Regions from separate parts of the Lysobacter silvisoli genome, predicted to be linked through region 2. Evidence: riboswitches for the same ligand, from Rfam matches in the RefSeq annotation. Region 2 holds a riboswitch; each other region holds the start of a gene.

Region 1 (7,419 bases), on a different contig from region 2:
GGCGCTGGTCTTGCCCTGGCCCGAGGCCGGGGCCGACACCAGCAAGGCGGGACAGTGGCGGACGGCGTCGCTCATGCGCTTACAGCTCGATGCCTTTCTGCGCCTTGATCCCGGCCTTGAACGCATGCTTGACCACGCGCATCTCGGTCACGGTATCGGCCGCTTCCACCAGCGCATCGGGCGCGCCGCGGCCGGTAACGACCACGTGCTGACGCTGCGGCCGCGCGGCCACCGCGGCGAGCACCGCCTCGAGTTCGATGTAGCGATGGGCCAGGGCGATGTTGAGCTCGTCGAGCAGCACGAAATCGAAACTCTCGTCGGCCAGCATCGCCGCCGCCTTGGCCCAGGCGGCCTGTGCGGCCGCGATGTCGCGCGACTTGTCCTGGGTTTCCCAGGTGAAGCCTTCGCCCATGACGTGATAGGCCAATTGCTCGCCTTCGAACAGGCGGAAGAAGGCCTCCTCGCCGGTGGAGAAGCTGCCCTTGATGAACTGCACCACGCCGCAGCGGAAGCCGTGACCCAGCGAACGGGCGAGCATGCCGAAACCCGATGAGCTCTTGCCCTTGCCGTTGCCGGTGTTCACCACCAGCACGCCGCGCTCGATGGTGGCGCGCGCGATCTTGCGGTCCACCAGCTCCTTCTTGCGCTGCATGCGCTCGCGGTGGCGTTCTTCCGGACTGAGTTCGGTCTGGCTCATGCGCGGGCTCCGTGCTGGGCGGCGCGACCGGCGCCCAGCGCGCGCACGCTCGCCAGCAGCGCGAACGCGGCGCCGACGTAGCCGGCCAGGGTGCCCAGGTTACGCGGATAGTAATGGGCGATGCGCTCGGCGAAGCCGGTCAAAGTGGGATCGGGGTAGCGGCCGGAGAAGAAATAGAAGCCGCCGCCGGAGCACAGGTAGGCGACCAGCGCGGCCAGGGCCAGCATCAGCGCCAGCTTGGGCACGGTGGACCAGCGCTCGCGATGCAGGCGCGAGTAGTGGAAGCCGGCCAGCCACAAGGATGCGTAGGCCGGCGCGAGCGCCCAGTAGGCCGGCGACAGGCACCAGTCGCTGATGCTGCCGGTGCCCAGGCTGATCATGTCCAGCAGCGAGGCCAGCACGAACAGCAACGGCAGCATCCACATCGGCCGCAGCAGCGCCCCGGCGAGGAAGAAGATCGCCCAGGACGCGCTGGGCAAGCGGTCGACGGTGGCGAAGTGCTGGCCGCGGGTGGCGATCATCAGCGCGGCGAGAGCGACGCCAACGGCGATCTGGACCTTGCGCGAACTCAAGGGCAAGGTGGCGGCGGACAGGGTGGTGGCTGGGGACATGGCGGCGGCTCCGGGTTCAGGCCTGCGCCGCGCGCGGCGCGGTGCGGGCGGCGGTGAGGCGGGCGACGATGGCGTAAGCGGCCAGGCCGACGGCGATGTAGCTCAGCGTGGTGCGCACGAACAGCGGACCCCATTGCCAGACCCGCGACAGGTACTGGGCGAAGTTCGGGTCTTCGTAGCGCCCGCCCAGCCAGTAGAAGGCGGCATTGGAGATCAGGAACGAAACCGCCGCCGCGGCCAGGCCCGCGACCAGCGCGCCGAACAGCGCGCGCGGCGTGGTCTGCAGGCGCGGCGCGTACCAGCGCCCGCCGTACCACAGCGCCGCATAGGCCAGCAGCAGAAAGGCGTAGGACGGCGTCACGCAGTAATGCGCGAAGAAGCTCTTGCCCTGGGCCTGGATCGCGATCCAGTCGATCGCCACCGCCACGGTCAGGAACGCGGCGAAGCCCAGGTGCCGGCGCAGCCAGAGGCCGCCGAGGAAGAACACCGCCATCGACGCGTCGGGCAGATGCAGCGCGTTGCCGAAATGATGGAAGCGGGTGGCGACCATCAGCGCGGCGAGCGCGGTGAACAGACTGTAATAGACGGATCGGGCGGGTACGTTCATCGGCGGCCTCGGTGGCGTGGACGGGTCGGCGGGACGGCGATCAGTTCGCCGGGCGGTAACGCAGGGTCAGCAGGTAGTTGCGGCCGGGCTGGTTGTAATAGGCCGCGGTTTCGAAGCGTTGGTTGAACACGTTGTTGGCCGCCAGCTGCAGGCTCCAGGTGTCGTCGAAGCGCCAGCCCACGCGCAGGTCGGTGGCGGCGTAGCCGTCCAGGCGGCGGGTGTTGGCCAGATCGTCGTAGCGGCTGCCGGCCACGTAGACGCTGCTGCCCAGCGAGAACCGGCCGTAGCGACGGTCGGCGTCGAAGCGGGCGCTTTCGCGCGCGCGCCGCGGCAGGATCTTGTCGCGGCTGCTGCCGCGGCTGTCGTTGCGCGGATCCAGCCAGGTCGCGCTGGCACGCAGGTCCCAGCCGGCCAGGGTGGTGTCGACGGCGGCTTCGGCGCCGCGGATGCGCGCGCGGTCGATGTTGCCGGGCAGGCCGATCGACGCATCGAACGCGATCAGTTCGTCCACCCGGCTTTCGTAAGCATTGAGCGACCAGCCGCCCCAGGCGTGCTCGCCGCGCAGGCCCAGTTCGAAGCTGCGCGATTCCTCGGGCTTGAGCGCGGCGTTGCCGAAACCGGGAAAGTACAGTTCGTTGAAGGTCGGCGCCTTGAACGCGGTGCCGTAGCTGGCGGTCAGGCGCAGCTGCTCGCTGAAGTTCCAGCCCCACAGCGCGCTGCCGGTGGTCTGGCCGCCGAACTGGCCGTCGTCGTCGCGGCGCAGGCTGGCCTGCAGCGAGTGGGCGCCGAAATCGCGCTGGTACTGGCCGAACAGGCCGCGGTTGATGCGCCGGTTCTCGGCGTAGCGGGTGCTGCTTTCGATCTCGTCGCGCTGCCAGTCGTAGCCCAGGCTGAGCAGGCCGCCGCCCAGGCCGACATCGCCCTGCAACGAACCCAGTTGGCGGCGGGTGTTGAAGGTGCTGGAGTAGACGCCGTTGCGGTAGTTGTCGCTGAGATCGCTGCTGCGGCCCAGGTTCAACGTCAACGTGGCGCGCTCGCCCGGCGCGTAGCGCAAGCGCGCGCCGGCGACCTGCTGCACGCTGTCGGTTTGATTGTTGGTGCTGCCGTCGTACTCGTTGCGGCCCTCGGCGCGGAACAGCCGCGCTTCGGCGTCCCAGGCGTCGCTGAAGCGATAGCCACCCTGCGCGGTCAGCGACAGGTTGCGGTAGCCGTCGCGGTCGGGCGAGTTGGTGAAGCAACCGGCGCCGCCCGGCGAAGGCTTGCCTCGGCAGGCGTTGATGCCGTCGGTGTCTTCGCTGGCGGCGTTGACCGAGTACCAGCCGCGCTCGCCCTTGCCGCCCACGCCCACCGCGCCGCGCAATGTGCTCCAGCTGCCGACGGAGGCGCTGGCATAGGGCGCGAACGCGCCTTGCGGGCGGCGGGTGAAGATCTGGATCACGCCGCCCAGCGCTTCGGAGCCGTACAGGCTGGAGAACGGACCGCGCACGATCTCGATGCGTTCGACCTGTTCCGGCGGAATGTCCTGCAGCGAGGCGCCGCCGCTGGTGGCCGAGCCCAGCTTGATGCCGTCCACCAGCACCAGCACGTGGTCGGATTCGGTGCCGCGCAGGAACAGCGAGGTCGACTTGCCGGGGCCGCCGTTGTTGACGATCGACAGGCCCAGGGTGCCGCGCAGCAGGTCGGGCAGGTTGCCCGGCTGCAGGCGCTCGATGTCCTCGCGGTCGATCACGGTGACCGAGGCCAGGGTCGCGTCCTGGGTCTGGGCGGTGCGGGTGGCGGTGACCACGACCTGGTCCAGGTCGGTGGCGGCGTCCTTGGCCCAGGCGGGCGCGAACGCGGACAGCAGCGCCGACGCCAGCGCGCAGCGGCGTACGACGGAAACAGTGGAATTCAAAGCATGGCTCCTGGTCCGCGCCTACCCGCGCGGAATCGATGGGTCGGAGACAGGCGGGGACAGGGACGTGGGGCGGCGGAGCGCGGACGCAGGCAGCCCCATGACAGCGCCCACCGCGTGTCGGGTCAGCCTCAGGCCGGTCTCCGGGCTTGCAAGCGAGGGCCTCCAGCCCTCCGGTCCGCGCCTTCCCATGCCTGCGCACAGTGGCTTCGTTGCGGATCGTTCGTCTTGCTTACCGTTGCGGGGGCAGCTCCGGACTGGCCGCCGCTCCGTTCGGAGGGCTGGCGCACCGGATTCCCGTTTCAATCGCCGGCAGGGCCGGCAATCACCTCAAGCCCGGCCATGTTAGCAGCCGGCGCAAGCTCGCCCGCATGACGGTTCGGCATGAGCGCGGGGCCCTCGCCGGCGGCCCGATGAGCCACTGGACGGCACCTGGGCACACCCAATGTTCAAAACCATGACGTACGGCCATTTCCTCATAACCCTTCGCGTTTGACCCGATTGTTATGACCGTGTTAAACCCGAATGACATCGTTACCAATCCCATGCCGCAAGGAGCCGCGCACCATGTCCGTAGTCTTTCGCGCCGTCCGTCGTCCGCTCGCACTCGCCCTGCTCGCCGCCCTGACCGCCCCCGCCTACGCCCAGGACGCGGCCCCCGCAGAACCCGCCGCCGAGGCGCACAACCTGGATCAGGTGATCGTCACCGGCACCCGGGTCAGCGACCGCACCGTGGCCGAGTCCAGCGCGCCGATCGACATCATCACCCCCGAGGCGCTGGAGGCCACCGGCACGGTCGAACTGGCCACCGCGCTGGCGCGCGCCCTGCCCTCGCTGAACTTCCCGCGCCCGGCGATCACCGACGGCACCGACGCGGTGCGCCCGGCGCAGCTGCGCGGCCTGGCCCCGGACCAGGTGCTGGTGCTGGTCAACGGCAAGCGCCGCCACACCACCGCGCTGATCAACCTCAACGGCAGCCAGGGCCGCGGCTCCTCGCCGGTGGACCTCAACGCGATCCCGATCGCCTCGATCGAACGCGTGGAAGTGCTGCGCGACGGCGCCTCGGCGCAGTACGGCTCCGACGCGATCGCCGGCGTGGTCAACGTGGTGCTCAAGGGCAGCGACCACGGCGGCAGCATCGCCGCGCGCTACGGCCAGTACAGCGCCGGCGACGGCGAGCAGTACCAGCTTTCCGGCGACGCCGGCTTCAAGCTCGGCGACAACGGCAAGCTGCACCTGGCCGCGCAGGGCGGCCACCAGGATCAGACCAACCGCGCGCGCCCGTTCCAGGGCGTGGTCGAACAGCGCTACGGCGATCCCGAGATCGACCAGGGCGCACTGTCCTACAACGGCGAGTACAACCTGGCCGACTACCTGACCCTGTATTCCTTCGGCAGCTACAGCAAGCGCGACGTGCTCTCCAACGGCTATTTCCGCTTCGCCGCCGACCCGCGCAACATCCCCTCGATCTACCCCAACGGCTTCCTGCCGCAGATCCACAACATCAGCAAGGACCGCGCCGCCGTGGTCGGGCTGCGTTCGGAAACCGCCGGCGGCACCCAGATCGACCTGAGCTACAACTACGGCCATAACGAGCTCAGCTTCGACATCGAGAACACCCTTAACCGCAGCCTGGGCCCGACCTCGCCGACGCAGTTCTACGCCGGCGCGCTGGAAGTCACCCAGCACGTGTTGAACCTGGACTTCGCCAAGCCGGTGGATTTCGGCTGGCAGTACCCGGTGACCTTCGCCTGGGGCGCGGAATGGCGCGGCGAGGAGTTCACCCAGCACGCGGGCGAGCCGCTGTCCTACGCCAACGGCGGCGTGGCCGCGCCCAACGGTCAGATCATTCCCGGTGCGCAGGTGTTCTCCGGCTTCCGCGCCAGCGATGCCGGCGATTTCGACCGCCACAGCTATTCGCTCTACCTGGACGTGGAAGCGGACCTGACGGACAAATTCTCCGCAGGCATCGCCGCGCGCTTCGAGAGCTACAGCGATTTCGGAGACACCACCTCGGGCAAGCTGTCGGCGCGCTACGCCTTCACCGATAAGGTCGCGCTGCGCGCCACCGCCTCCACCGGCTTCCGCGCGCCCTCGCTGCAGCAGCAGTTCTTCCAGTCCATCGCCACCAACTTCATCAGCGGCGTGCCCTACGAGATCGGCACCTTCCGCGTCGACAACCCGGCCGCGGTCGCGCTGGGCTCGGAGTCGCTGAAGGCCGAGGAATCCACCAACTACAGCCTGGGCCTGGTGCTGCAGCCGCGCGAAGGGCTGTACATCACCGTGGACGCGTACCAGATCAAGGTCGACGACCGCATCCTGCTGTCGGAAAACCTGACCAGCACCGCGGTGCGCAACTACCTGCAGGCCAACGGCTATCCGGGCATCGGCGGCGGCCGCTACTTCACCAACGCCGTGGACACCAAGACCCAGGGCGTGGACCTCATCGCCACCCAGGCCTGGGAACTGGCCTCGGGCAAGTTCGACCTGACCTTGGGCTACAACTACTCCAAGACCGAGATCGAGCACATCGCGCCCAACCCGGCGCGGCTGACGGCGATCGACCCGGCCGCGGTGCGCATCGGCCGCACCGAGATCGGCCGCATCACCAAGGGCGCGCCCAAGGACAAGTTCTTCCTGGCCGGCGACTGGGACACCGGCAACTGGAGCTTCAACGCCACCGCCACCCGCTACGGCGAGTTCACCGAACTGCACGCCACCAACCCGGCGCTGGACCAGACGTTCAGCGCCAAGTGGACGCTGGACCTGGCCGCCACCTACCACCTGGGCAGCTGGGACTTCACTCTGGGCGGCGACAACGTGCTAGACGAATACCCCGACGAATCCAAGCTGGTGCTGGGCACGCGCAACTACCTGCCCTACAACACCGCTTCGCCGTTCGGCTTCAACGGCGCCTTCGTGTACGTGAAGGCCGGTTACAAGTGGTGAGTTGAACGGCGCAGGCAGCGCGCTACGGCAAGCTCCGACGGCCCGGCACCCCGGGCCGTCGTCGCATGAGCGGCCTGAGGGTTCGCAGTACCGCTCCACACCCCGTCATTCCGGCGCAAGCCGGAACCCGATCTTGCTCGGCCGCACGCCGTCGTGGCGGCAAAGCAAATGGGTTCCGGCTTGCGCCGGAATGACGGGAGAGGTGGCGGCGGCGGCACCCCGCTCAACCTTTGGCACGCCTGCGCGCCGCTGCGGATCGGCTATAAGAGGTAACCCTGCCGTGCCCGGCGCCGGGTTGCCGGCGCCGCCCGCGGCTGCGCCCAAGGAGGGCCGCCATGCGCGTCGCCGCTAGCCTGCTGCTGTCGTTCGCCTTGCCCGCCGTACTCGCGCTTTCGATCTCCGACGCCCTGGCCGCACGCCGCGAACAGCTGGTGCTGATGCAGGGCAACGTCGCCGGCAAACAGGTGGTGGACACCGCCGCCGACGGCAGCGTGCAGGTCGAATACCACTACACCGACCGCGGCCGCGGCGACCGCAGCAAGACCCGCTGGAAGCTCGCGGCCGACGGCACCCTGGCCGAGTACGAGGGCAGCGGCAACGACTACCTGCTCAATCCCTTCGAAGAGCGCTACAGCCAGCGCGACGGCCTCGCCAGTTGGAA
Region 2 (7,419 bases):
GTCGCGGTGCCCTGGCCGACCAGCGCGCCCTCGGTGACCTGCTGCTTGCCGGCGCGGCCGTCGATCGGCGCGCGCACGGTGGCGTAACCCAGGTTGATGCGGGCGTTGGCCAGCGCGGCCTCGGCCTGCTTGACCGCGGCCGAGCCGCTGCGTTCGGCGGCCAGGGCGTTGTCCAGGTCGGACTTGGAGATGAACTTTTCCGGCGCCAGACGGCGCGCGCGATCGGCGGCGGCCTTGGCGTTGGCGTAGTTGGCCTGGGCCGAGGCCAGACCGGCCTGGGCCTGGCCGACTTCGGCTTCCATCTGCGCCGGGTCGATCACGAACAGCACCTGGCCTTCGCGCACGTCGGTGCCTTCGGCGTAGACGCGGCGCTGCAGCACGCCTGGCACGCGGGCGCGCACGTCGGCGCTGCGGTAGGCGGCCAGACGGCCGACCAGGTCCTTCTGCAGCGGCACGCTGGCCGGCTGCACCTTGACCACGCCCAGCTCGGGCGGCGGCGGCGCGCCTCCGGCTTGTTGTTCGCCATCGCCACCGCAGGCGGACAGGGCCAGGGCCAACGCGGCGACCAATGCCACGGAGCGCAGGTTCATAGTCATGGGAAAGGACTCCGGTTCCATCGTTGTTCTGCGCGCGCGCGCGCGGTGACTGTTCTAATTCCTATACTGGGAAGTCTAGCATTCTGAATCCGGCCCCCACCCCCCATAAGTCACGGGGCCGATGCCTTACGCCAGCTTGAGCAAACGCGAGAAAGCGGCCGGATCCGGCACGGTCGCGTAAGGCAGCCGGCCCCAGCAGGGTGCGTCGATACGTTGCAGCAGCAATCGGACATTGTCGTCGCGACGATCCATGTGCGGGTCCACTTCGTTGGCGATCCAGCCGGCCAGCCGCAAACCCTCGGCCGCGACGGCGCGCGCGGTCAGGCGCGCATGATTGATGCAGCCTAGCCGCATTCCGACCACCAACACCACCTCCGCGTCGATCGCGCGGGCCAGATCGGCCTGGTCCAGGCTCGCCGACAGCGGCGCGTCCCAGCCGCCCACGCCCTCCACCACCACCGCATCGGCCTGCGCGGCCAGGCGCGCGTAGGCATCGAGCAACGGCGGCAGGCGCACTTCGATGCCGGCGTCGGCCGCGGCCAGTTCCGGCGCCAGCGGCGGACGCAGCGCATACGGATTGACGTCGGCATAGGCCGGGCGCGGATCGCTGGCGCCCTGCAGCAGCAACGCGTCTTCGTTGCGCAGGCCTTCGGGCGTGTCCTCGCAACCGCTGGCCACCGGTTTCATGCCGACCGCGCGCAAGCCCTGCGCACGCAGCGCGTGCAGCAGCGTGGCGCTGGCCACCGACTTGCCGATGCCGGTGTCGGTGCCGGTGACGAAGTAACGACGCGGGCTCACGCGGGGACGTCCTGGATCGGCCGTTGGCGCGCCAGCCATTGCCGGTTGCGGCGCACCGCGTAGTACGGCATCGCCGCGCCCAACGCCGCGTACACCCACACCGGCAGCGAGGCGACCAGGCCCGGCGTGCGTTCGCCCGGCCAGGCCAGGGCCACGCCGCTGAGCAACAGGCTCAGCCCGGCGCTGCCGGCCAGGATCCAGTGCAGGCCGATTTCGGTGCGGGTTTCGTAGCGTTCGGCCTCGCTCAGGCCCAGCGCATCGGCGCGGCGCAGGGCGTGGCGGTTGAGCTCGCACACGATCAGCGACAGCAGGCCGAAGCCCACCGCATAGACCATGAAGGCGGTCTGCAGGTCGGCGTTCCAATGCGCGGGGTCGATGCCCAGTTCGCTGCGCACCCAGCCGCCGGTGAACAGCGACATGGCGCTGGAGATCACCATGCGCAGCGGATAGACGTAGATCATCACCACCAGCACCAGGGCCAGGCTCAGCACGATCGAGCGCGCATCGTCCAGGCCGTAGCGCCGGCTCCAGCGGTTGTGCGCGCCCCAGAACATGGCGATCAGCACGAAGCAGAACACGAAGGTGGGCACGCGCCGCAGCGCCTCGCGCAGCTCGGCCACGGTGTCGGGCAGTTCGTTGAACAGGATCACCAGCATGGTCAGCGAGAACGCGAAGGCGGCATCGACGAAGCTTTCCAGGCGCGTGACCTGGTGGCCGCGTTCGCGGAAGGCGGGCAGCGACGGGGCGGCGCTCGGCGGGCTCGTATTCGGCGACTGGCTGCTCGGCCCGGGACGCGGCTGTCCGGCTTCGGTCATCGGCATTCCCCAGGGGCGGATAGCGGCCATGGTAATGCGCGGGCGTGCCGCTGCTACACTCGCGATATGTTCGCCGCCAACGCCCTGACCGGCAGCAAGCCGGAACAATACGCCCTGCTCCTGTCCCAGGCGCGCGCCCTGATGGAGGGCGAGCGCGACCGCGTGGCCAACGCCGCCAATCTGTCGGCGCTGGTCTATCACGCCCTGCCGGAACTGAACTGGGTCGGCTTCTATTTCTACGACGGCCAGGAACTGGTGGTCGGCCCCTTCCAGGGCCTGCCGGCCTGCATCCGCATTCCCTTGGACAAGGGCGTGTGCGGTGCCGCCGCCTCCAGCGGCCGGACCCAGCGCATCGCCGACGTGCACCGGTTCCCGGGCCACATCGCCTGCGATTCGGCATCGAACTCCGAACTGGTGGTGCCCTTGAGCCTGGACGGCCGGCTGATCGGCGTGTTCGACCTGGACAGCCCCGCCCTGGACCGCTTCGACGCCGACGATCAGGCCGGCCTGGAAGCCATCGCCCAGGCTTACCTGGAGACGCTGCGATGAGCGGCGCCAAGCTGCGCAACATCGGCCCCAAGAGCGCGGCCTGGCTGCGCCAGGTCGGCCTGCGCTCGCACGAGGACATCGCCGCGGTGGGCACGGTGGAGGCCTTCATGCGGGTCAAGCGCGCCGGCTTCAAACCGACCTTGAACCTGCTGTACGCGATCGAAGGCGCGCTGCTGGACTGCCACTGGCAGGAGATCTCCGACGAGCGCCGCAACGAGCTGATCCAGGCCGCCGACGCCGCCACCGCCCTGCTGCCCGCCCCGCGCAACCGCCCGGCCGCCGCGCCGGTGCGCACCACGGTGCATACCGAGGACACGGTGGCGCTGCCGCCGTCCTACGACGACGGCTACGACGACGAGCCGGCGGGGGATGGCGGGGACGAGGCGGAAGAGCGGGAATAGGAATTCCCTTCTCCCGCTTGCGGGAGAAGAGCCTGCCCTCGAGTGCTTGAATCGGGGGTGCCCGAAGGGCGGATGAGGGCGCGCGATGGCGCAAGGCGCGCCGCAAGCAGGTAACCCCGCGTGCCCTCACCCCAACCCCTCTCCCGCTGGGCGGGGAAGGGCTTCAGACCGCCCGCCAACCAGCCCAATCGCGTAAACTGCGCCCGCTTCGAGGTGACCCCGGCGGCCTGCGCCGCCTGGGTTGAAACGGGAAGCCGGTGACGCCCCCGCGCCCTGCGCGCGACCAGGCCAGTCCGGCGCTGCCCCCGCAACGGTAAGCGAGTCGGCCGCGGCCTACGCCACTGTGCATCGCACGGGAAGGCGCCGCGACCCGGGCCCAGTGCCCGCCTCGCGAGTCCGGAGACCGGCCACGACGCGCGACTGGTTGCGATGCGGAGGGCGTCGCGGCGGCGACGTCGGCGCCATCCGCGCCCGCATTCGCGGCCTCTCTCCTCGCAACTCCTTTGATCGACGGCGCGGCCCTGGCCCGCCTTTGGAGTTTGCTCATGCGTGTTCTGCCCCTGGCCATCGCCGCCGCCCTCGCCCTGCCCGCCTACGCGCAGGCGCAGCCCGCCGACGAGGCCACCGACCTCGACGACGTGATCGTCACCGCCACCCGCACCGCCATCAGCGCCAACGACGCCCTGGCTCCGGTGGAAGTGATCACTAGCGAGGACATCGCCCGCAGCCAGGCGCGCTCGCTGCCCGACCTGCTGCGCGGCCGCGCCGGCATCTCCATCGGCAACCAGGGCGGCCTGGGCAAGCTGACCACGCTGTCGCTGCGCGGCAGCGAAACCGACCACGTGCTGGTGCTGGTGGACGGCGTGCGCATCGGCTCGCCCACCTCGGGCCTGGCCTCGTTCCAGGACCTGCCCATGGCCCTGATCGACCGGGTCGAGATCGTGCGCGGTCCGCGCTCCAGCCTGTACGGCGCCGACGCGGTCGGCGGCGTGATCCAGATCTTCACCCGCCGCGATCGCGGCGCGGTCGCGCCGCGCGCCAGCGTCACCGTGGGCAGCAACAGCGCCCGCGAAGCCAGCGCCGGCGTCGGCGGCCGCGTCGGCCGCGGCTGGTTCGGCGTGGACGCCGCTTACCAGCGCACCGACGGCATCAACGCCTGCGACGGCTCCAGCACCCTGTTCGCCGGCTGCTTCACCGAAGAACCCGACCGCGACGGCTACCGCAACCGCTCGCTGTCCGTGCGTGGCGGCTTCGACGCCAGCGACGCGCTGAGCTTCGAAGGCCATGCCCTGCGCGCCGAAGGCGACAACGAATACGACGGCAGCTTCGTCAACTACTCCGAAGTGGTGCAGCAGGTGATCGGCGGCAAGGCCGTGTACCGCCCCAGCGACGCCGTGCGCGTGCAACTGTCGGCCGGCCGCAACCGCGACGCATCGGACAACTTCCTGGGCAGCGTGGCCAACGGCTACTTCGCCACCGACCGCGACACGATCAACCTGCAGGGCGACTTCGGCGTGGGCGAAGGCCAGCTGCTCAGCGTGGGCTTCGACTGGCTGCGCGACCGCGTCGACAGCGACACCGCCTACGACGAGACCGAACGCGACAACCGCGCCGTGTTCGTGCAGTACCAGGGCCGCTTCGGCAACCAGTCCATCGAAGCCAGCCTGCGCCGCGACGACAACGAGCAGTTCGACGGCCACACCACCGGTTCCGTCGCCTGGGGCCTGGGCTTCGGCGAGGGCTGGCGCGTGACCGCGGGCTACGGCACCGCGTTCAAGGCGCCGACCTTCAACGAGCTGTACTACCCGTTCTTCAACAACCCCAACCTGCGCCCGGAAGAATCCAAGACCTGGGAAGTCGGCCTGGCCTACCGCGGCGAGCGCTTCAACGCCCGCATCGATGCGTTCCAGACCGATGTGGACGACCTGATCGCCTACGACTCGGCGATCTTCCGCCCCAACAACATCGACAGCGCGCGCCTGCGCGGCGCCGAGATCGGCTTCGACGCGAACATCGACGAGTGGAGCGTGGCCGCCAGCGCCAGCTTCCTGGACAGCGAGAACCGCCTGGGCTTCTACGCCGGCAACGAGCTGCCGCGCCGGGCCAAGCGCAGCGCGCGCATCGACGTGGACCGCGCCTTCGGCGACTTCCGCCTGGGCCTGACCGCGGTGGGCTCCAGCGCGCGTTACGACGACGTGGCCAACAGCCGCCGCGTCGGCGGCTACGGCACCGTAGACCTGCGCGCCGAGTACGCGCTGACCCCGTCCTGGACCCTGCAGGCGCGCCTGGCCAATGTGTTCGATCGGGACTACGAGACGATCTCGTTCTACAACCAGCCGGGGCGCGAGTGGTTCCTGACGGTGCGGTACGCGCCGGGGAAGTAACACCTTGTCGCTACGCCCCAAAAAAAAGCCCGGCACATGCCGGGCTTTCCCCCCCCTTTTGAAAAAGGGGGGAACTAGGGGGGATTTGCTTTTGCCCTGCCTCCGCGAAGAGCGCTGGCAGGCTTTAGGGCTTAAGCCGAAACACCGCGCGTGTCGCCTTGATGGCGTCGCGGTCCCACTTCCGAGTGGCCGAGCAAAGGCTGTATCGTGTCTGCTCGCCCGAACGCGCGATGACCAGTACGGTATCTCCGGGCGTAAGCGTCGCCTGCTCCGAAAATTCCACCACGGTGGCGGCTCGTGGATCGTTGTACCGCCAACTCGATACGACGCTCGGCGCCTGCGATGGCTCGCCTTTCAGTACGATCTGGGGCACGAGGGTATGTTCGATCTCTGCACTGCGCTTGCGCGGGTCTTTGAGCGCGCCCAGGGTTTCGAGATTGGAAGTCAGCTGCGAGCGGATCACTGTGCCTACGTAGACCGTGTCAGCAGCGCGCAACTGCGGCTCCAATGGCTCCACGATGCAGACGCCCCAGGCCGGCATGGATGCCAGCAGAACCAAGCATCCAACGCCTGCGGTGCGCTTCATCCGTCGCTCCCAAGTTCGCTGATCATCACGTAGTACCCATCGGGATCGCGCAACGCAAACTCCCGGGTGCCGGTAGCCGGGTTGATGCTCGGCTCCTCTTCCAGCTCCGGACCTAAATCGCGTGCACGCGCTAGCGCCGCGTCGAAGTCGTCCACGCGAAAGAACAGCAGCAAGCCATTACCCGGCTCGGCTCGTTCCGGACTGGCCAGTGTCGGATGATCGTGCGAGCCCCACTGATGCAGGCAGAGCAGCACCGTGCCGTCGTCGTCCCGAAGCTGGCCGAAGTAGTCGTGAGCCGGAGTGGACGGAGCCTGCCCGAACAGCGACCGATACCAGTCGTAGCTGCGGGCGACGTTGGCAACACCGATAATGGCCCATGTGCGTTTCATGACATCTCCTTAAGCCGAGAGAAATGCACTCTGACCCCATTTCTGCAATCCCGCGTCTCGTTTGAACCAAGAAGTGGCGGCGCAACGGAATCGACGCGGCCGTAGAAGACGTACGTGGAGCCTTGAAATAGCTCCCTAGTCCATTGAGCTTTGGACTCAACAGGGTTGCAGGAGCAGTTCCGCCCAAGCTCGAGACTCGGAAAAAGTAGAAGTGCGGCCGCGACGGTTCTCACCATGGCATCTAACGCCGGAATTAAGCCGAGCCGCGACGCGGCTTCAGGTTGAATAAATTGTTAGGACCCATGCTAGCTGTGTGACCTGACAAGACTAATCACCGTCCCGGAGACGAATCTTTGGGTATCCATTCTCGCAGTAAAGCTCATACAGCTTTCCTTTCTGGAACTCGTACTCTACTGACGGCACATAGTGGATGACCTGCCGCCAACCCCAATCGCCAGGGCATGAATAAGAGATCCGTTGCTTTCCCGGGTGAAAAGACATCATCCCCGCCACAAATACATAACCGGAGATAGCTAGATACGAACCATTGCCAGGAAGCTGCGGGAGGTCGTCCGCCAGCACCAATGTGGACGAGGAGCTTGCATATTGCAGCGGGAAGTCACTCATCCCTCGGCCCGAGGCGCAACCTCCAAGAAGTACGACCGTGGTCGAAACAACGAGAATCTTGATCATGGGGCCGAACGCCTGAATTGGGCCGAGCCGCGAAACAGCCTCGGCTTGAATGAATTGTTAGGCCACAGCTAGGTGGATGAGTGCATGGCGCAACTCCCACTGCTCGCAATGAGGAGTTGCAATTGCCCCATCCGGTGACAGCCCGGAAATGTTGAAGCCCTCCTCAACGTCCTCATAGTACAGGACTAAATCGCCAGCTTCTGCCACG
Region 3 (7,419 bases), on a different contig from region 2:
GCCGGAGCGTTCGGTCAGCCGGTTCACGCCGGCGCCGTAAGCGCCGGGCGCATCGCCGTATACGCGCCAGGCCGCTTCGCGCCCCGCCGCTTCGTCGGCCAGGCCTTGCGCGCGCAAGGCATCCACGCGCTGCAGCCATTGACGCGCCACGCCGTTGTCGGCGATCGCCTCCTTGCCCTGCTCGAACTGTTCGCCCAACGGCGCCAATGCGGCGTCCAACGCGGCGGCCAGATCCGGGCGCTGCGCGCGCAGGCTGTGCGCGCTGGAGGCGAGCGCCAGACGTCCGCCGCGGTCCAGCAGCAACACCAGATTCGGATACAGATCGCGGAACAGGCCGGAGGTGGTGACCAGCACGTCGCGGCGCGGCTGGCCCGGCGGCATCGGCCGCAGTTCCAGGCCCTGGACGATGCCGCGCGCGTTCCAGCGCGGCTGCACGCCCATCAAGGCCAGGGCGAAGCCGACCATCACGCCTTCGTCGCGCACCGCGTCGGAGGCCCACAGCACCACGCCTTCGCTACCGCTGCGCGCCGCGCCGCTGGCGAGCACGCGCTCGGCCTGCTGCGCGCCCAGGCGCTGGGCCAACGGCGTGGGCAGCACGTCGCCGTCCAGGCCGTGGAAGTTGCGGCCGGTGGGCAGCGCCTCGGGCGCGCGCAAGGGATCGTTGCCCTTGCCCGGCAGCACGTAGCCGCCTTCCAAACCATGCAGCAGCGCGGCCATCTCCGCCGGCGGCGACGCCTGCAGCTTGGCGCGCAGGGCATCGGCCTCGCCCAGTTCGCGCATCGACTCGAGCATGGTCCGCAGCTGGGTGTCGTCCCAGGCCTGGCCGAACACGTGCAGGCCGTGCGGCATGAACTTTTCCTGCAACTTGGTCAGGTAGTGGCCGATCTCGTGCGCGAGCAGATCGTCGTCGGCCTGCTCGAAACCGATGCCGCGCACCTGCAGCACATCGGCCATGCTCGCTTCCAGTTCGGCGCGCAGCTGCAGCGCTTCGACTTGTTCGCGCATCTCGCTGGCGGCCTGCGCGCGCAGCGGCTCGCTGCTGCTGCTTTCGAAGCTCTCCACCAACTGGCGCAGGCGCAGCAGGCGGTCGTACAGCGGCGTGGCCGCCAGCGGCGGGGTGAGGTGATCCACGATCACCGCCAGACCGCGGCGCTTGGCCTGGGTGCCCTCGCCCACGCCATCGACGATGTAGGGATAGACACCGGGCACGTCGCCGGCGATCAGGCGCGAGTAGTCGTCGCTGGCCAGACCCACGGCCTTGCCGGGCAGGAATTCGTAAGTGGAATGGCGGCCGACGTGGACGATCACGTCGGCGCCGAACACGTCGCGCAGCCAGTGGTAATAGGCCAGGTACTGGTGCGGCGGCAGGATCTGGGTGTTGGCGTGCAGCAGTTCCTCATCCACCTCCCAACCGCGCGGCGGCTGCGGGCCGATGAACACGTTGCCCAGGCGCAGGCCCGGGATCACCACCGCGCCGTCGTGCACCATCACCTTGCCCGGCGCCGGGCCCCAGCCACGCAGGCCGGGCACCTGCAAGGCCTGCAGCGAGGCTTGCACGCGCCCGGCTTCGGCGCAGGCGGCATCGGCCGCGGCGTCCTGGCCGCGCAGGCAGCGCAGGTGCGCGTCGATCAGTTGACGGAACTGCGCCAGCGCGGCGTCGCGTGCGCGATGGTCGACGCCTTCGAGCAGGTGCAGCAGTTCGCGCTCGGCATCGCGCACGCGGCGTTCGCCCAGCTCGAGCTCCTGCGCCTGGCGCGCGAGCGCGACCTGCGCGCGCAGGCGCGCGAGCGGCCCGTCGCTGACTTCGCCACGCACGCCCTCGGGCAGACCGGCGAACCAGCGCCGGTAGTCGTCGCCGGACAGCGTGGTCACCTGCTGGGCCATGGCCGCGAGTTCGCCGCCGTCCTCGGGCGTGTTCACGCCTTCGCGCATCATCCGGTCCAGCAGCAGCGCGGGCGTGGCCGGCAGATCGTCCACGCGGTACCCCTGCGCGCGCATCGCGCTGAGGATGCCGTGCAGCGAAGCCGGCACGTCCAGGTTGTCGGCGCCGATGTTCTGCCGCCCGGGCGGATGGTTGTAGTAGATCACCGCCACCTTGCGCTGCGCCGGCGCTTTCTCGCGCAGGCGGCGCCAGCGCTGCGCGCGTTCGACCAGGGACTGCATCTCCTGGGTCAGCGGTTGCGGGCGTTGCAGGCGCACGCCGGTCAGCGCATCGATGCTGGCGGGCCCGGCGGCGGCCAGCACCAGCGGTTGGCTGGCGCCCTGCAGCTCGGACATGGCCACGCGGTACTGCACGCTGGACGCGGGCAGGCCGTCGCCGGACAAACGCCATTGCGCTTCGGTGCGGTCGAGCACGCGGATGGCCTTGAACACCGGCACGTCCAGCTCGGCGATCGCGGTGCTGGCGGCGTCGCGGCCCTCGGCGGCGCCGACCACGAAGTCCTGCAGCACCACCACCGCGGCCAGCGGGCGCGCGCCCGCGAGCGCACGCAGGTCCTGCACCGCGCGCAGCGAGGCTTCGCCCCAGCGCGCGTAAACGCCCAGGCAGTCCAAGCCCGCACGCTCGGCTTGCGCACACAGCGCATCGCCGGTGGCGACGTCGGCATTGTTGAGATCGAGCACCGCGAGCAAGGGGCGTTCGTCCGGCGCAACCGCCGTCACGCTACGGCCGCGTTGGCGCAGCACCCGGTCGGGTTGCGGTTCCGGTGCCGGCACCGCACCGCCCTCCAGCAGGAAGCGCAGCGCGCGTTGCAGGTTGCGGCCGCCGCCTTCGCGCCACAGCGCGCGCACCTCCAGCCATTCGCGCGCGAAAGGATCGGCCTGTGCACGCGCGAGCAGCGCCGGCAGCGGCGTTTCCTGCGTCAGCTGGGTCAGCTCGGTGGCGTTGAACGCGCCCAGGCCGCGGCGGTCGCGGTAGCTGGCCAGGGCCAGGCCGGCTTCGCCATGGAAGGCGTACAGGCGCTTGGGCCCCTGCCCGCGCCGGTGCAGGGCGGTGGCGGCTTCGCGCAGGCGCACGCCTTGCTCGCCGAACAGCGCGACCGCGATCACCGCGTCGCTGCCGGCGACCAGCTCGCGCAACTGTGCGCGGTCCAGTTCCTGCAGTTGCTGCGGCGTGCGCAGGATTATGCGGTCGCCCGGCCGCGCGGCCAGCACTTCGCGCGCGGCCTCGGCGGTTTCCGGCGCGGCGCGCTCGGACACCACGCCCAGCAGCGTGGCCGCCTGCGCGTGCATCGAAGCGCAGCAGAGCAGCGCCGCCGCCCACAGCGCCCGCCAATTCCTGCGCGCCATACGCGCGCCACTTGCCTTCACCGCACACCGCATCGACGACCTCGCCCCCGCACGCCCTGTGCGGACCGGATGGAAGGGGCGGACGTAGCGAAGGCAAAACCGCACGGAGCCGGCGCCGGACGGGCGCGAGCGCGCGCGACGTCGCCCTCCGCAACGTCCACCGCGTACGCATCGGCCGGTCTCCGGGCTTGCGAGTGCCGGGGAATCCCGGCGGCATCGGCGCCTTCCCGGAACCATGGTTCCAGTGGCGGTGTGCCGATGCTTTGCTCGCTCACCGTTGCAGGGGCAGCGCCGGACTGATTCGCCTGGTCGAGGCGAACGCACCGGCTTCCCGTTCAACCGCGACCGCCGGAACGGCGGGCGCGGCACCAGATGCAAAGCGCGCGCAATCTAGCACAGGCGCGCGCGCGGCGTCCGCGCGGGCGGTCGCGCCAGGGCGCGGTCAGTCGTTGTCGCGCACGTAGCGCTCGACCGTGGCTTCGATGCCCTTGCTCAGTTCCATCACCTTCAATGCGTACTCGGCCAGGCGCTTGTCGTCCTCGCTGACCGGGGTCCACGGCGGCACCGGCGTGGGCTTGCCCTCGGCCTGGTCCATGGCCACGAACACGATCACGCAATGGGTGCACAGGCGCTCTTCCGGCTCGCGGTCGTCCAGACCCGGATCGCGCGCCTTCACGTCCACCGCGAAGTGCATGCTGGTGGTGCCGGTGTGGATCAGCTTGGTGTGCACGGTGACCAGGTCGCTGATCCGGATCGGGGCGACGAAGCGGATGCCGCCCACCGCCACGGTCACGCTGTACTTGCCGCTCCAGCCGACCGCGGCGGCGTAGCCGGCCTGGTCGATCCACTTCATCACCATGCCGCCGTGGACCTTGCCGCCGTAGTTCACGTCGGTGGGCTGAGCGAGGAAACGCAGGTTGAGTTCGCGCTGCTGGCCTTTCATGCCTTCGCTCCCTTGCACAGATGGCGGACCACGGCCGCGCCCACGTTGAGCACGGCGCTGCGCAGGCGTTCGTCGGCGAGCACGCCGGTGTCGGGCAGGCGCTCGGCGGCGTTGCCCACCGCGACCTGCTGCGGCACCACCAGCAGGCCGAGCTTGGACAGCGCGTCGCGCAGCACGATCAGCGAGCGGATGCCGCCCAGCGGACCCGGCGAGGCCGAGACGATGCCGGCCATCTTGTCCTGGAACAGCAGGGTGCCGGACTTGCCCTCGACGGTGGCGCGCGACATCCAGTCCAGGGTGTTCTTGACCAGGGCCGGCATCGAGCCGTTGTACTCGGGCGTGCTGATCAGCAGGCCGTCGCTGGCGGCCATCAGCGCCTGCAGGCGGTACACGTTGTCGGGCATGCCGGCGGCCTCGATGTCGCCGTCGTACACCGGCAGCGGATAGTCGCGCAGCTCGATCAGGTCGACATCGGCGCCGGCCTCGCGCGCGCCCTGCGCCAGCAGCGGCACCAGGCGGCGGTTGTAGGACGCCGCGCGCAGGCTGCCGGCGAAGGCCAGCAGGCGCGGGCGCGGCGGCGGGGTGGCGATGGTGCGGTCGGCCTCGGGCGAGCGCGGATCGGACGGGCTGGCGGACATGCGCTGGCTCCTGGGGGACGGCCGACGATTATGCGCACAGGCGCCGCGCTTGCGGCAGCCGCCGCGACCGGCGATGCTCGCCGCCGACGCAACGGGGAGACCGGCCATGGGACGCACGATCGTCGCGGTACTGGTGGGGCTGATAGCGGCCTGGATCACCATCATGCTGTGCGAGTTCGGCAGCGCGGCGCTGTCGCCGCCGCCGACCGGCATCGACCTGAGCGATCCGACCGCGCTGGCCGCCCACATCGCCGCCGCGCCGCCGGCGGCCATGGCCCTGGTGCTGGCCGGCTGGACCCTGGGCGCCTTCGACGGCGGCCTGATCGCCGCGTTGATTTCGCGCCGCCACAAGACCGGCGCCGCTTTGACCATCGGCGTGCTGGTGGTGCTGGGCGTGATCGCCAACAGCCTGCTGATCCCGCACCCGCTGTGGATGACCGTCGCTGGCCTGGCGCTGCCGATCCCGGCGGCGTGGCTGGCTTCGCGCGTGGTCTCGCGCAAGGCCGCCGCATGAGTCGCAGCCCCTCGCACGGCAAGGCCCTGCTGTACACCGTGGGCCTGTTCGCCGGCGCCTTCGCCATCGGTGCCTGGCTGGCCGGCTTCGCCGCGCCCGCACACGAGGCGGCGTGGTGGATCAGCGGCGCGCTACTCGCGGTGGGCCTGGTCGTGGGGCTGAAGGTCCTGGAGGCTGCTGCGCTGCTGGTCGCACCGCTGGTGCTGGCCCGGATGGCCGCGCGCTGGGCCGTGACCGGCAAGCCGCTGGATACGCGCAAGGACGGCGACCGGCACGATTGGATCGCCTATCTGTTGTTCATTCCATCGTATGCGGTGTTTGCGCTGTTGACGGGTGCCGGTGTCGGCTTCGTCGATGGCGGCTTGGGGTTCTTTTTAAGCGCGCTGCTGTATGGCGCGATCGGCTTGGTGCTTGGGGCGGTCGGTGCGCGGGTCATCGTCAAGTACGCGATGGAGGCGGGTTGAGCGGTCGCCCGGCACGGCTCGCGTGAACTTGCGCGGGAGTTGGTTGCTTCGCGCGCCCTCACCCCAACCCCTCTCCCGCAAGCGAGAGAGGGGCTAAAACAGCAAGCGGCGTCGAATGCATCCCCTCTCCCGCTTGCGGGAGAGGGCTAGGGTGAGGGGATGAGCGCAAAGCGCGAATGCTCTTGATCGGGCATTGAACTCGCCGCGCAAACAGAAGACCCAAAGGGCGGCGCACAGGACGTGCGCCGTTTTCCGCTCGGGCAGGAGGCCCGATCGGAAAATCCCGGCGCCCGCTTCGATCTCGCAAGGGAGCTCTGGGGCAGCGTTTTTCTTTGGTTACTTTCTTTTGACGCTTATCAAAAGAAAGTGACCCGGCCGCTTGCGGACGGAAGCTGTTGCTGTTGCTTAGGAGCTAAGAGCAAATCCCCCTCAATCCCCCTCAACAAAGGGGGAAGACAAGCAGGGCGGAAGCAGGGGCGAAGGTTGCGACGTAGGTGAGGATTCGCGGTCGCAGCTTGCGCAGCTCCTACAGGGGGCTCGAGAGGTTTGTCGCAGATGTGGATTCGCGGTCGCGGCTTATGCCGCTCCTACCCCAAGGCTTAGGCCGGCGGCGCGGACGAAAAACCCCGCTTCTTTCGAAGCGGGGTTTTTCGGGATTACGGCGTTAACTGGCTTACTTCGCGGGCGCGGAGAACTCGCCGTAGGTCTTGAGCTGCTCGGCCACCGCCTTACCGTCGCCGACCACGATGATCGACTGGTCGCCCGGCGCGTAGTACTTCTTCGCCATCGCCTGCACCTGGGCCGCATCCACCGCGCGGATCTTGGGCACGTACTCGCCCAGGAACTCCGGCGGCAGGCCCACCAGCCAGTTGTTGGCCAGCTGGCTGGCCACCGAGTACTGCAACTGGTTGCTGATCAGATAGCCGCCGGCCACATAACGTTTGGTGTCTTCCAGCTCCTGCGCCGGCACCGGCTCGCTGCCCAGGCGCTCGAACTCGTGGAAGAACTCCTTGATCGCCGCGCCGGTGACCTCGTTGCGCACGTCCGCGCCCGCCTGCACCCGCCCGCCCGCACGCGCGGCCGAGAGGCCGGCGCTGGCGCCGTAGGTGTAGCCCTTGGCCTCGCGCAGGTTCTGGTTGACGCGGCTGCTGAAGCCGCCGCCGAGCACGGTGCCGGCCAGCTGCATCGGCACGTAGTCGGCATCGGTGGCCGGAATCGCCGGGCGGCCCAGGCGCACGGTGGACTGCACGCTGCCGTCGCGCTGGATCAGCACGTGCGCCGGCGAGGCGCTGCGGCGCGCGGCCGGGGTGTCGGCGCTGGCCGTGCCGCTGTTCTTCCAATCGCCGAACGCGCGCTCGGCAAGCTTGAAGCCCTCATCGGCGCCGATCCGGCCGGTCACGATCAACAGCGCATGGTCGGGACGGAAACGGCGCGCGTGCTCGGCGCGCAGGCGCTCGGGCGTGACCGCGGCGATCGAGGCCTCGGTCTGCTGCACGCGCGCGTAAGGATGGTCGCCGTAGGTGGCGGCCAGCAGCGCGCGCGTGGCCTTGAAGCCGGGCTGCGCCTCGGCGG
Region 4 (7,419 bases), on a different contig from region 2:
CAAGTGGCCGGCGAATCCGGCCCCTGCGGCTTGGGCGTCTGGTTCTTGAGCAGGCTGAAAGCGAAGCCGGCCACGATCAGCGCACCGGCCACCAGCACCGCCCACAGGATCCAGGTGCGCCAGTTGCGTTCCGGCTCCGGCGGCTGCAGCGCGGCGGTGCCGGCGAGCACGCTCATCGCGCCCAGGCTGGCTTCGGCCGGCTGCCAGTTGGGGCCGCGCTCGGCCTGCAGCGCCAGAATGGTCTGCGGCAAGGGCAGATCGGCGCGCTCGGCGCGCGCGCTGCCGGCGACCAGGGTGTAGGGCGGCGCGCCCTGGGCGATGAACACCAGGGTTTCGGGTTGGTAGGCCAGGCGCAGCACCGGCTGGGCGGCGACCGCGCCGCCGGCGCTGAGCCGCCAGTAGCGGTCGTCCACGCGCACCGACAGCGGCCGCGAGGCCGAATGCCCGCCGGCGGCGACGCGGAACGCGGTCCACGGCGACAGTCGCGGCTGCCACGGCGAGTCCTGGCTGTCGCGGCTTTCCAGGGTCCAGTTGACCGCGTAGTTGCCCGGCAGCGACACGTCCACGCGCTGGATCGGGTAGCGCCCGTCCAATTGGAATTCGAAACGCACCGCCTCGCCGTCGCCTTCGACGCGGCGGCCGTTGAGCTCGCGCCAGCGCAGCGGCGACAGGTCTGGGGCGGTGCCGAATTCGGCGCTGACCGCGCGGATCGGCGCCACCGCGTTGGGGTTCTGCGGGGTCAGGCGCAGGTAGCGCGCGCGCAGGCCGCCGGCTTCGAAGGCGATGCGCCGCTGCACTAGGCGGCGCCCGCCCTGCTGCAGGTCGACCAGGCGGCCGCTGGCGGCGACGTCGCGCCAACGCTCCAGGTTGTCGCTGGCCTCGACCCGGTAAGCCGCGTCCAAGGCGGTGCCCGGGGTCCAATCCAGTTCCAGCGCCAGGATCGGCGAACGCAGCGCGCTGGCGTCCACCAGCAAGGCGGTTTGCGGGCCGGTGGCGGTGGCGCGGCCGATGCCGCGCGCTTCCACCCGGCGCAAACGGCCGTCGGCTTCGACTTCGCTGACCAGTTCCCAATCCGGCGCGGTGCCCGCGGCGCGCGCGGGCAACGCGAACCAGGGCAGGCTCACCCGGGTCGCGGTGCGCGCGGCGGCGCCGGCATCGGGCCGGTACAAAGCGGCCGGCACCGGGTAGCCGGTGCCGTCGAGCACGTCCACGTCGCGCAGGCCGCTCTGCCGCGCCTGCTGGTACACCGCATCGCTCAAGTCCACGCGGTAGGCGCCGGCATCGGCGCGGACCAGTTGCAGCGGCCATTGCTGGGCGTAGTCGTCGCGCGGCGCGGACACGGCTGAGGTGGACGCGGCCAGCGCGGGCAGGCCCGCCAAGGCGAGCGCGGCGATCGTGCGCAACAGGGTCATGCCGTCATCTCCGGACGTCGTTCTGGGCCGGCCTCGTCGCGCGCCGGAGGCGCCGGCGCGAGGTAACCCACCAGGGTGCAGAGCAGACCGTAAGCGATGAAGGACGCGATGCCCAGCAGGTTGCCCAGATGGGTGCGGTCCACCAGCACCAGCTTGGCCAGCACCACCGCCATCAATACCGCGCCGGCCAGCCACAGGCCGCGCTGGCCGCGGCGCGAACCCACCACCCAGCCCAGCACGCCCAGCAGGCTCCAGACCACGGTCAGCGCGGTCTGCACCACACCGCTGCCGAACATGCCCTCGCCCCAGCCCACGCCGCCCCAATGGTGGGTACCGCGCAGGGTGATCGCGGTGATCAGGGCGAAGCCGGCCGCGGCCAGCACCGGCACCCGCCGCGCGCGCAGGTCGTCGGGCGACGAGGGCGAAGCCATCCAGAACGCGAACAGCGCCAACGCGGCCAACTGCGCCAGGTCCAGCGGATTGAGCAGCGGCAGCCAGGGCAGCGGCGCGCTCGCGCCGGGCTGGAACAGCGCGGCGAACGCGCCCACCGCCAGCGCGAACACGAACGTGCCCTGCACCGCGCCGCGCCATTGGCCGAAGCGCTCGCCCATCGGCGGCGCCAGCCAGCGCGGGCGCCATTGCAGCATCGCGGCCACGGCCAGGAACGGCAGCGCCAGCGCGGCCCAGGTCCAGCCGTCGCCCAGGGTGACCCGGCCGGTCCATTCGTGCAGCGACAAGGACGCCGCCAGCGGCCACGCCCACAGCCAGCCGCCGTGTGCCAGCGCCGGCTGCAAGCCCGGCTGTTCGCGCAGACCTTGCAGGGTGCGCAGCCCGGCCAGCGCGTACACCAACCAAGCCAAGGCGCCGTAGCCGGCGAAGGGATGCAGATGCGCGCTTTCTTGGGCGAAGGCCAGGGGAATCGCCGCGACCAGGCCCAGGGCCGAAGTCCAGGCCAAGGCGCTGGCCGGCAGGCGACGATGCGCCTCGGAGGCCAGCCAGGCGCTGATCGCGACGAAGGCCAGCACCGCGTCGATGCGCACGTCGGCCAGCACGAAGCGGTCGATCTCGCCCAGCGCATTGCCGCACCACCAGGCCAGGCCCCACAGGTAGTACAGCAGCGCCGGCCCGCGCTGCTCGGCGCGGCGGTAGCTCCAGGCGCTGGCGAAACCGGCCAGGGCGATCAGCAGCGCGCCCATGAAGCGCGCGTTGAGCAGCGCGCTCAGCGGCTCGCCGCCGTCGGCCACGCCGATGGCGAAGCCGGCCGCGGCCATCAGCTGCAAGGCCACGCCGGCCAGCTGCGGCAGCAGGCGCTGCTGGCGCAGGCCCAGCCAGGCCAGCGCCGCGCCTTCCACCGCGAACACGCAGGCTGTGCTGTGCGCCGACAGCGCCAGCGGCACCGCCAGCGTGGCGAAGCCCACCGCCAGCAAGGCGTACGGCGTGGACAAGGCGACGAAATGCTCGCGCCGGCGCAGCCACCAGGCCAGCGCCGCGTACAGCACCGCCACGCCCAGCGCGCAGTACGCCAGCGGCATGCGCTCGCCCTGCAGCAAACCGGCCTGCAGCGAGAACGCGATCAGCGGCGTGCCGAACACCAGGCAGCCGTCGATCAGGTCGCGGCGCCCGGCCGCGCGGCGCCAGGCGTACAGGATCGGAATCAGCAGATAGAAACCGAAGAACAGCAGCAGGAACGGCTCGGTGGTCGCGTAGTGCTCGGGCTTGTAGCTCAGTACGCCCCAGGCGGTGCCGATGCCGAAGGTGAAGACGAAACCGAGCAGGTTCAGCGCGCGCCACGGGCGCCACCAGGCGATGGCGAAGATCGCCGCGTTCAACACCGCGTAATAGCCGAACAGCGCGACGTGGTTGCCCTGCCCCGTCGACAGCCAGATCGGCGCCAGGAAGCCGGCCAGGATGCCCAGCAAGGCCAAGGCGATCGCGTTCTGCCGCACCGCCAGCACGCCGGCGCCGGCCACCAGCGCCACGCTCAAGGCGAAGGCCGGCCCGGCTTCGATCAGGCCGTAGCGTTTGAACGCGGCGAACACCACCAGCAGCAGCACGCCGATCGCGCCGCCCTGCAGGCTCAGGGCGAAACTGCGCCGGCGCTCGCGCTGGCGCCAGCCGAACACCAGGCCGGCCAGCGCGCCCAGGGCCACGCCGGCCAGGCGGAACTCGATCGGGAAGCGCATCCAGCCCTGGTCGGTGGCGTACTTGAGCAGCGCGGCCACGCCGGCGAACAGCACCAGCATGCCGACCTTGACCGGCACGTTGCCCTCGGTGAACCAGCGCCGCACCGCGCGCAGCGCCAGCGTGGCCGGGTCCGGCGCCGCCGGGCGGCGCGCGGCCGCGGCCGGCGCGCGCTCGGGCAGCGGGCGCGGCGGCTGCGCGTCGAAGATCGGACGCGGCGGCAACGGCGGCGGCGACGGCGGTGCGCCGGCATCGGTGGCGGCGGGCGCGGGCGCGACCGGCGCGACCGGCGGCGTCGCCACCGGCCGGACGGGCGTAGGCGCGGGGGGCGGCTCAGCGCGCAGGATCTGCTCCAGCGTCGGCGCATCGTCGGCCGGCGCTGGCGCGGCGGTCGCAGCGGCAGCGGCAGGCGCCTCGCGCTCGCGGCGGTGCAGCGACGCGACCTGGTCCTCCAGCGTCGACACCCGCGACTTCAGCCCCGCGATCATCACCAGCGCCGCGATCAGCAGCACCGGCACCGCCAGCAGCACCAGCACCAGCAAGGCCACCAGTCCCTCCATCGCTCCCCACCCCTGTCCTTAGTCGCAGGCACGTTAACACCAAGCGCGGCGCCGTGAAGACCGCTGCGATGGATTTGCGATTCTGCGGCGACTCACCACATATCGTGTTGACGGATCAGGGCACCCCTAATATGTTGTGTCCGTCGGTGCCGATCGCGAGATCGGCTTAAAAGGGAAGCCGGTGCGGAGCCGCCTCTAGAGAGGGTCTCCAAGGCCGGCGCTGCCCCGCAGCGGTATGGGAAACGAACGTGGTCTATGCACTGGGCGCCCGGCGCCTGGGAAGCGGCCACCAGTAGGCGAATCCGGGGCGAGCGCAGAGCGGTGAGGCGGCCATGGGCCTCCCACCGCTCTCCACTCGCTCCGGGCGATGGTCCCGAGCCCGAAGACCTGCCGACAGCCGCGCGTCGCACATCGCGCGGTACCGGCTAGGGAGTCTTCGGGGGAAGACGGCCGGTGTCGATGCCGTCGCGGTCCGCCGCGGCGGTTCGCGGTCCGTCTCGGCCTGCGCGACACCCCGTCTCCATCCTTACCGACTCCGCGCCCGCGGGGGCGCAGCCGCAACGCCGGAGCCCCCGGCCTTGCGAGCGTGCCCGCGCGTCGGCCTTCGAGGGGAAGGCCGGCGACCCGTGCGTCCCTGCCTACGGAGTCCACCATGAGCACCCTGACCCCCGCACCCGACGCGGCCGCCGCCCTCGTCTCCACACCCGACGCGGCCCCCGTCCCCGTCGCGCGCGCGCCCGAGCGCGCCGCCGAAGCCGCGCCCGGCTTCGCCCTGACCCCGCCGGCCGCCAACCTGACCATGAGCGTGACCAAGCGCAGCGGGCGCCGCGAACCGGTCGACCTCAACAAGATCGTGCGCGCGGTGACGCGCAGCGCCGAAGGCCTGTACTCGGTGGACCCGATGCGCGTGGCCACGCGCACCATCTCCGGCCTGTACGACGGCGCGACCACGCGCGAGCTGGACGAACTGTCGATCCGCACCGCCGCCCTGCTCACCGCCGAGGAACCCGAGTACGGCCGCCTGGCCGCGCGCCTGCTCAGCGGCGTGATCGAGAAGGAAGTGGCCGGGCTGGAAATCCACGCCTTTTCGCAATCGGTGGTGCGCGGCCATGAGCTGGGCCTGATCAACGAACGCCTGCTCGCCTTCGTGCAGGCCAACGCACGCAAGCTCAACGACGCCATCGACCGCAGCCTGGACGCGCGCTTCGACTACTTCGGCCTGCGCACCCTGTACGACCGTTACCTGCTGCGCCACCCCACCGCGCGCACCGTGATCGAAACCCCGCAGCAGTTCTTCCTGCGCATCGCCTGCGCGCTGAGCGAAGACGTGGGCGACGCGCTGGCGCTGTACCGGCGCATGGCCCAGCTGGACTACGTGCCCTCCTCGCCCACCCTGTTCAACGCCGGCACCACCCACGAGCAGCTGTCCAGTTGCTTCCTGCTCGACTCGCCCGAAGATTCGCTGGAGTCGATCTACAAGCGCTACATGGACGTGGCCAAGCTCAGCAAGTTCAGCGGTGGCATCGGCCTGAGCTACACCCGCATCCGCTCGCGCGGCTCGCTGATCCGCTCCACCAACGGCCTGTCCAACGGCATCGTGCCCTGGCTGAAGACGCTCGACGCCTCGGTGGCCGCGGTCAACCAGGGCGGCAAGCGCAAGGGCGCGGCCTGCGTCTACCTGGAGCCCTGGCACGCCGACGTCGAGGAGTTCCTGGAACTGCGCGACAACACCGGCGACGAGGCGCGCCGCACCCACAACCTCAACCTGGCCAACTGGATCCCCGACGAATTCATGCGCCGGGTCGAGGCCGACGGCGAGTGGTCGCTGTTCGATCCGCACAAGGTGCCGCAGCTGACCGACCTGTGGGGCCCGGCGTTCGAGCAGGCCTACCACGCCGCCGAAGCCGCCGGCCTGGCGGTCAAGCAGGTCAAGGCGCGCGAGCTCTACGGCCGAATGATGCGCACCCTGGCGCAGACCGGCAACGGCTGGATGAACTTCAAGGACAAGTCCAACCGCGCCTGCAACCAGACCCTGCGCGAAGGCAACGTGGTGCACCTGTCCAACCTGTGCACCGAGATCCTGGAGGTCACCTCGCAGGAGGAGACCGCGGTGTGCAACCTGGGCTCGATCAACCTCTCGCACCACGTCGAGCTGTTCGAGGACGGCCAGGGCGCGTTCGATTTCGACAAGCTCGCCGAAACCGTGCGCCTGGCCGTGCGCCAGCTCGACCGCGTCATCGACCTCAACTTCTACCCGATCGAGACCGCGCGCCGCGCCAATCTGAAGTGGCGGCCGGTGGGCCTGGGCACCATGGGCCTGCAGGACGTGTTCTTCAAGCTGCGCCTGCCCTTCGACTCGGACGCGGCGCGCAAGCTGTCGCAGGAAATCGCCGAGGCGATCTACTTCCATGCGCTGTGCGCGTCCAACGAACTGGCGCTGGAGCACGGCCGCCACCCCGGCTTCGAGGACACCCGCGCCAGCCTGGGCGAGCTGCAGTTCCAGGCCTGGGGCGTCACCCCGTCGCAGCCCGAGCGTTGGGACGCGCTGCGCGCGCGCATCGCCGAGCACGGCCTGCGCAACTCGCTGCTGATCGCGATCGCGCCCACCGCCACCATCGCCTCGATCTCCGGCTGCTACGAGTGCATCGAGCCGCAGGTGTCCAACCTGTTCAAGCGCGAGACCCTGTCCGGCGACTTCCTGGTGGTCAACCGCTACCTGGTCGAGGAGCTGAAGAAGCTGGGCCTGTGGACGGCGGAGATGCGCGACCGGATCAAGATGGCCGAGGGTTCGATCCAGTCGGTGCAGGAAATCCCCGAGTCGCTGCGGCAGATCTACCGCACCGCCTGGGAACTGCCGATGCGTTCGCTGATCGACATGGCCGCCGACCGCGGCGCCTACATCGACCAGAGCCAGTCGCTGAACCTGTTCATCGAGAGCCCCAACATCGGCCAGCTCAGCTCCATGTACATGTACGCCTGGAAAAAGGGCCTGAAGACCACCTACTACCTGCGCTCGCGCCCGGCCACCAAGATCGCCAAGAGCACGGTCAGCGCGCCGGCCGCGGCGGCCCAGCCGGTGTACACGGCGGACGAGGCGATCGCGTGTTCGCTGGAGAACCCCGAGTCCTGCGAAGCCTGCCAGTAAACGCATCGCCTTAGCCCCTCTCCCGCTTGCGGGAGAGGGGTTGGGGTGAGGGCGCGCGGGCAAACCCACTCGCGCCGACACCTGCGTTTCGCGCGCCCTCATCCGCCCTTCGGGCACCTTC

The links. Region 2 has a riboswitch for cobalamin ahead of btuB (TonB-dependent vitamin B12 receptor). Riboswitches for the same ligand answer to the same signal wherever they lie in the genome.
Region 1: it holds a riboswitch for cobalamin, as region 2 does, so the genes downstream of both, btuB (TonB-dependent vitamin B12 receptor) here and btuB (TonB-dependent vitamin B12 receptor) in region 2, are expected to answer to the same signal.
Region 3: it holds a riboswitch for cobalamin, as region 2 does, so the genes downstream of both, DX914_RS08870 (cobaltochelatase subunit CobN) here and btuB (TonB-dependent vitamin B12 receptor) in region 2, are expected to answer to the same signal.
Region 4: it holds a riboswitch for cobalamin, as region 2 does, so the genes downstream of both, DX914_RS11855 (ribonucleoside-diphosphate reductase subunit alpha) here and btuB (TonB-dependent vitamin B12 receptor) in region 2, are expected to answer to the same signal.

Annotation. Positions count from the first base shown of each region.
Region 1 covers NZ_QTSU01000001.1:2,496,540-2,503,958, forward strand. The annotation lists gene DX914_RS11015 (cobyrinic acid a,c-diamide synthase CobB) at 1-75, opposite strand, end outside; gene cobO (cob(I)yrinic acid a,c-diamide adenosyltransferase) at 80-697, opposite strand; gene DX914_RS11025 (hypothetical protein) at 694-1,308, opposite strand; gene DX914_RS11030 (hypothetical protein) at 1,325-1,915, opposite strand; gene btuB (TonB-dependent vitamin B12 receptor) at 1,956-3,809, opposite strand; cobalamin riboswitch at 3,927-4,157, opposite strand; gene DX914_RS11040 (TonB-dependent receptor plug domain-containing protein) at 4,377-6,758, shown strand; gene DX914_RS11045 (amidohydrolase family protein) at 7,094-7,419, shown strand, end outside.
Region 2 covers NZ_QTSU01000004.1:155,444-162,862, forward strand. The annotation lists gene DX914_RS18415 (efflux RND transporter periplasmic adaptor subunit) at 1-596, opposite strand, end outside; gene bioD (dethiobiotin synthase) at 723-1,433, opposite strand; gene DX914_RS18425 (TMEM175 family protein) at 1,391-2,209, opposite strand; gene DX914_RS18430 (GAF domain-containing protein) at 2,276-2,758, shown strand; gene DX914_RS18435 (TfoX/Sxy family protein) at 2,755-3,159, shown strand; cobalamin riboswitch at 3,354-3,585, shown strand; gene btuB (TonB-dependent vitamin B12 receptor) at 3,705-5,543, shown strand; gene DX914_RS18445 (hypothetical protein) at 5,668-6,129, opposite strand; gene DX914_RS18450 (VOC family protein) at 6,126-6,518, opposite strand; gene DX914_RS20115 (hypothetical protein) at 6,846-7,211, opposite strand; gene DX914_RS18455 (hypothetical protein) at 7,269-7,419, opposite strand, start outside.
Region 3 covers NZ_QTSU01000001.1:2,000,999-2,008,417, forward strand. The annotation lists gene DX914_RS08870 (cobaltochelatase subunit CobN) at 1-3,231, opposite strand, end outside; cobalamin riboswitch at 3,445-3,677, opposite strand; gene DX914_RS08875 (acyl-CoA thioesterase) at 3,731-4,231, opposite strand; gene DX914_RS08880 (NADPH-dependent FMN reductase) at 4,228-4,869, opposite strand; gene DX914_RS08885 (hypothetical protein) at 4,976-5,383, shown strand; gene DX914_RS08890 (hypothetical protein) at 5,380-5,847, shown strand; gene DX914_RS08895 (M16 family metallopeptidase) at 6,521-7,419, opposite strand, start outside.
Region 4 covers NZ_QTSU01000002.1:132,280-139,698, forward strand. The annotation lists gene DX914_RS11845 (DUF3999 domain-containing protein) at 1-1,412, opposite strand, end outside; gene DX914_RS11850 (DUF2339 domain-containing protein) at 1,409-4,153, opposite strand; cobalamin riboswitch at 4,281-4,562, shown strand; gene DX914_RS11855 (ribonucleoside-diphosphate reductase subunit alpha) at 4,953-7,298, shown strand.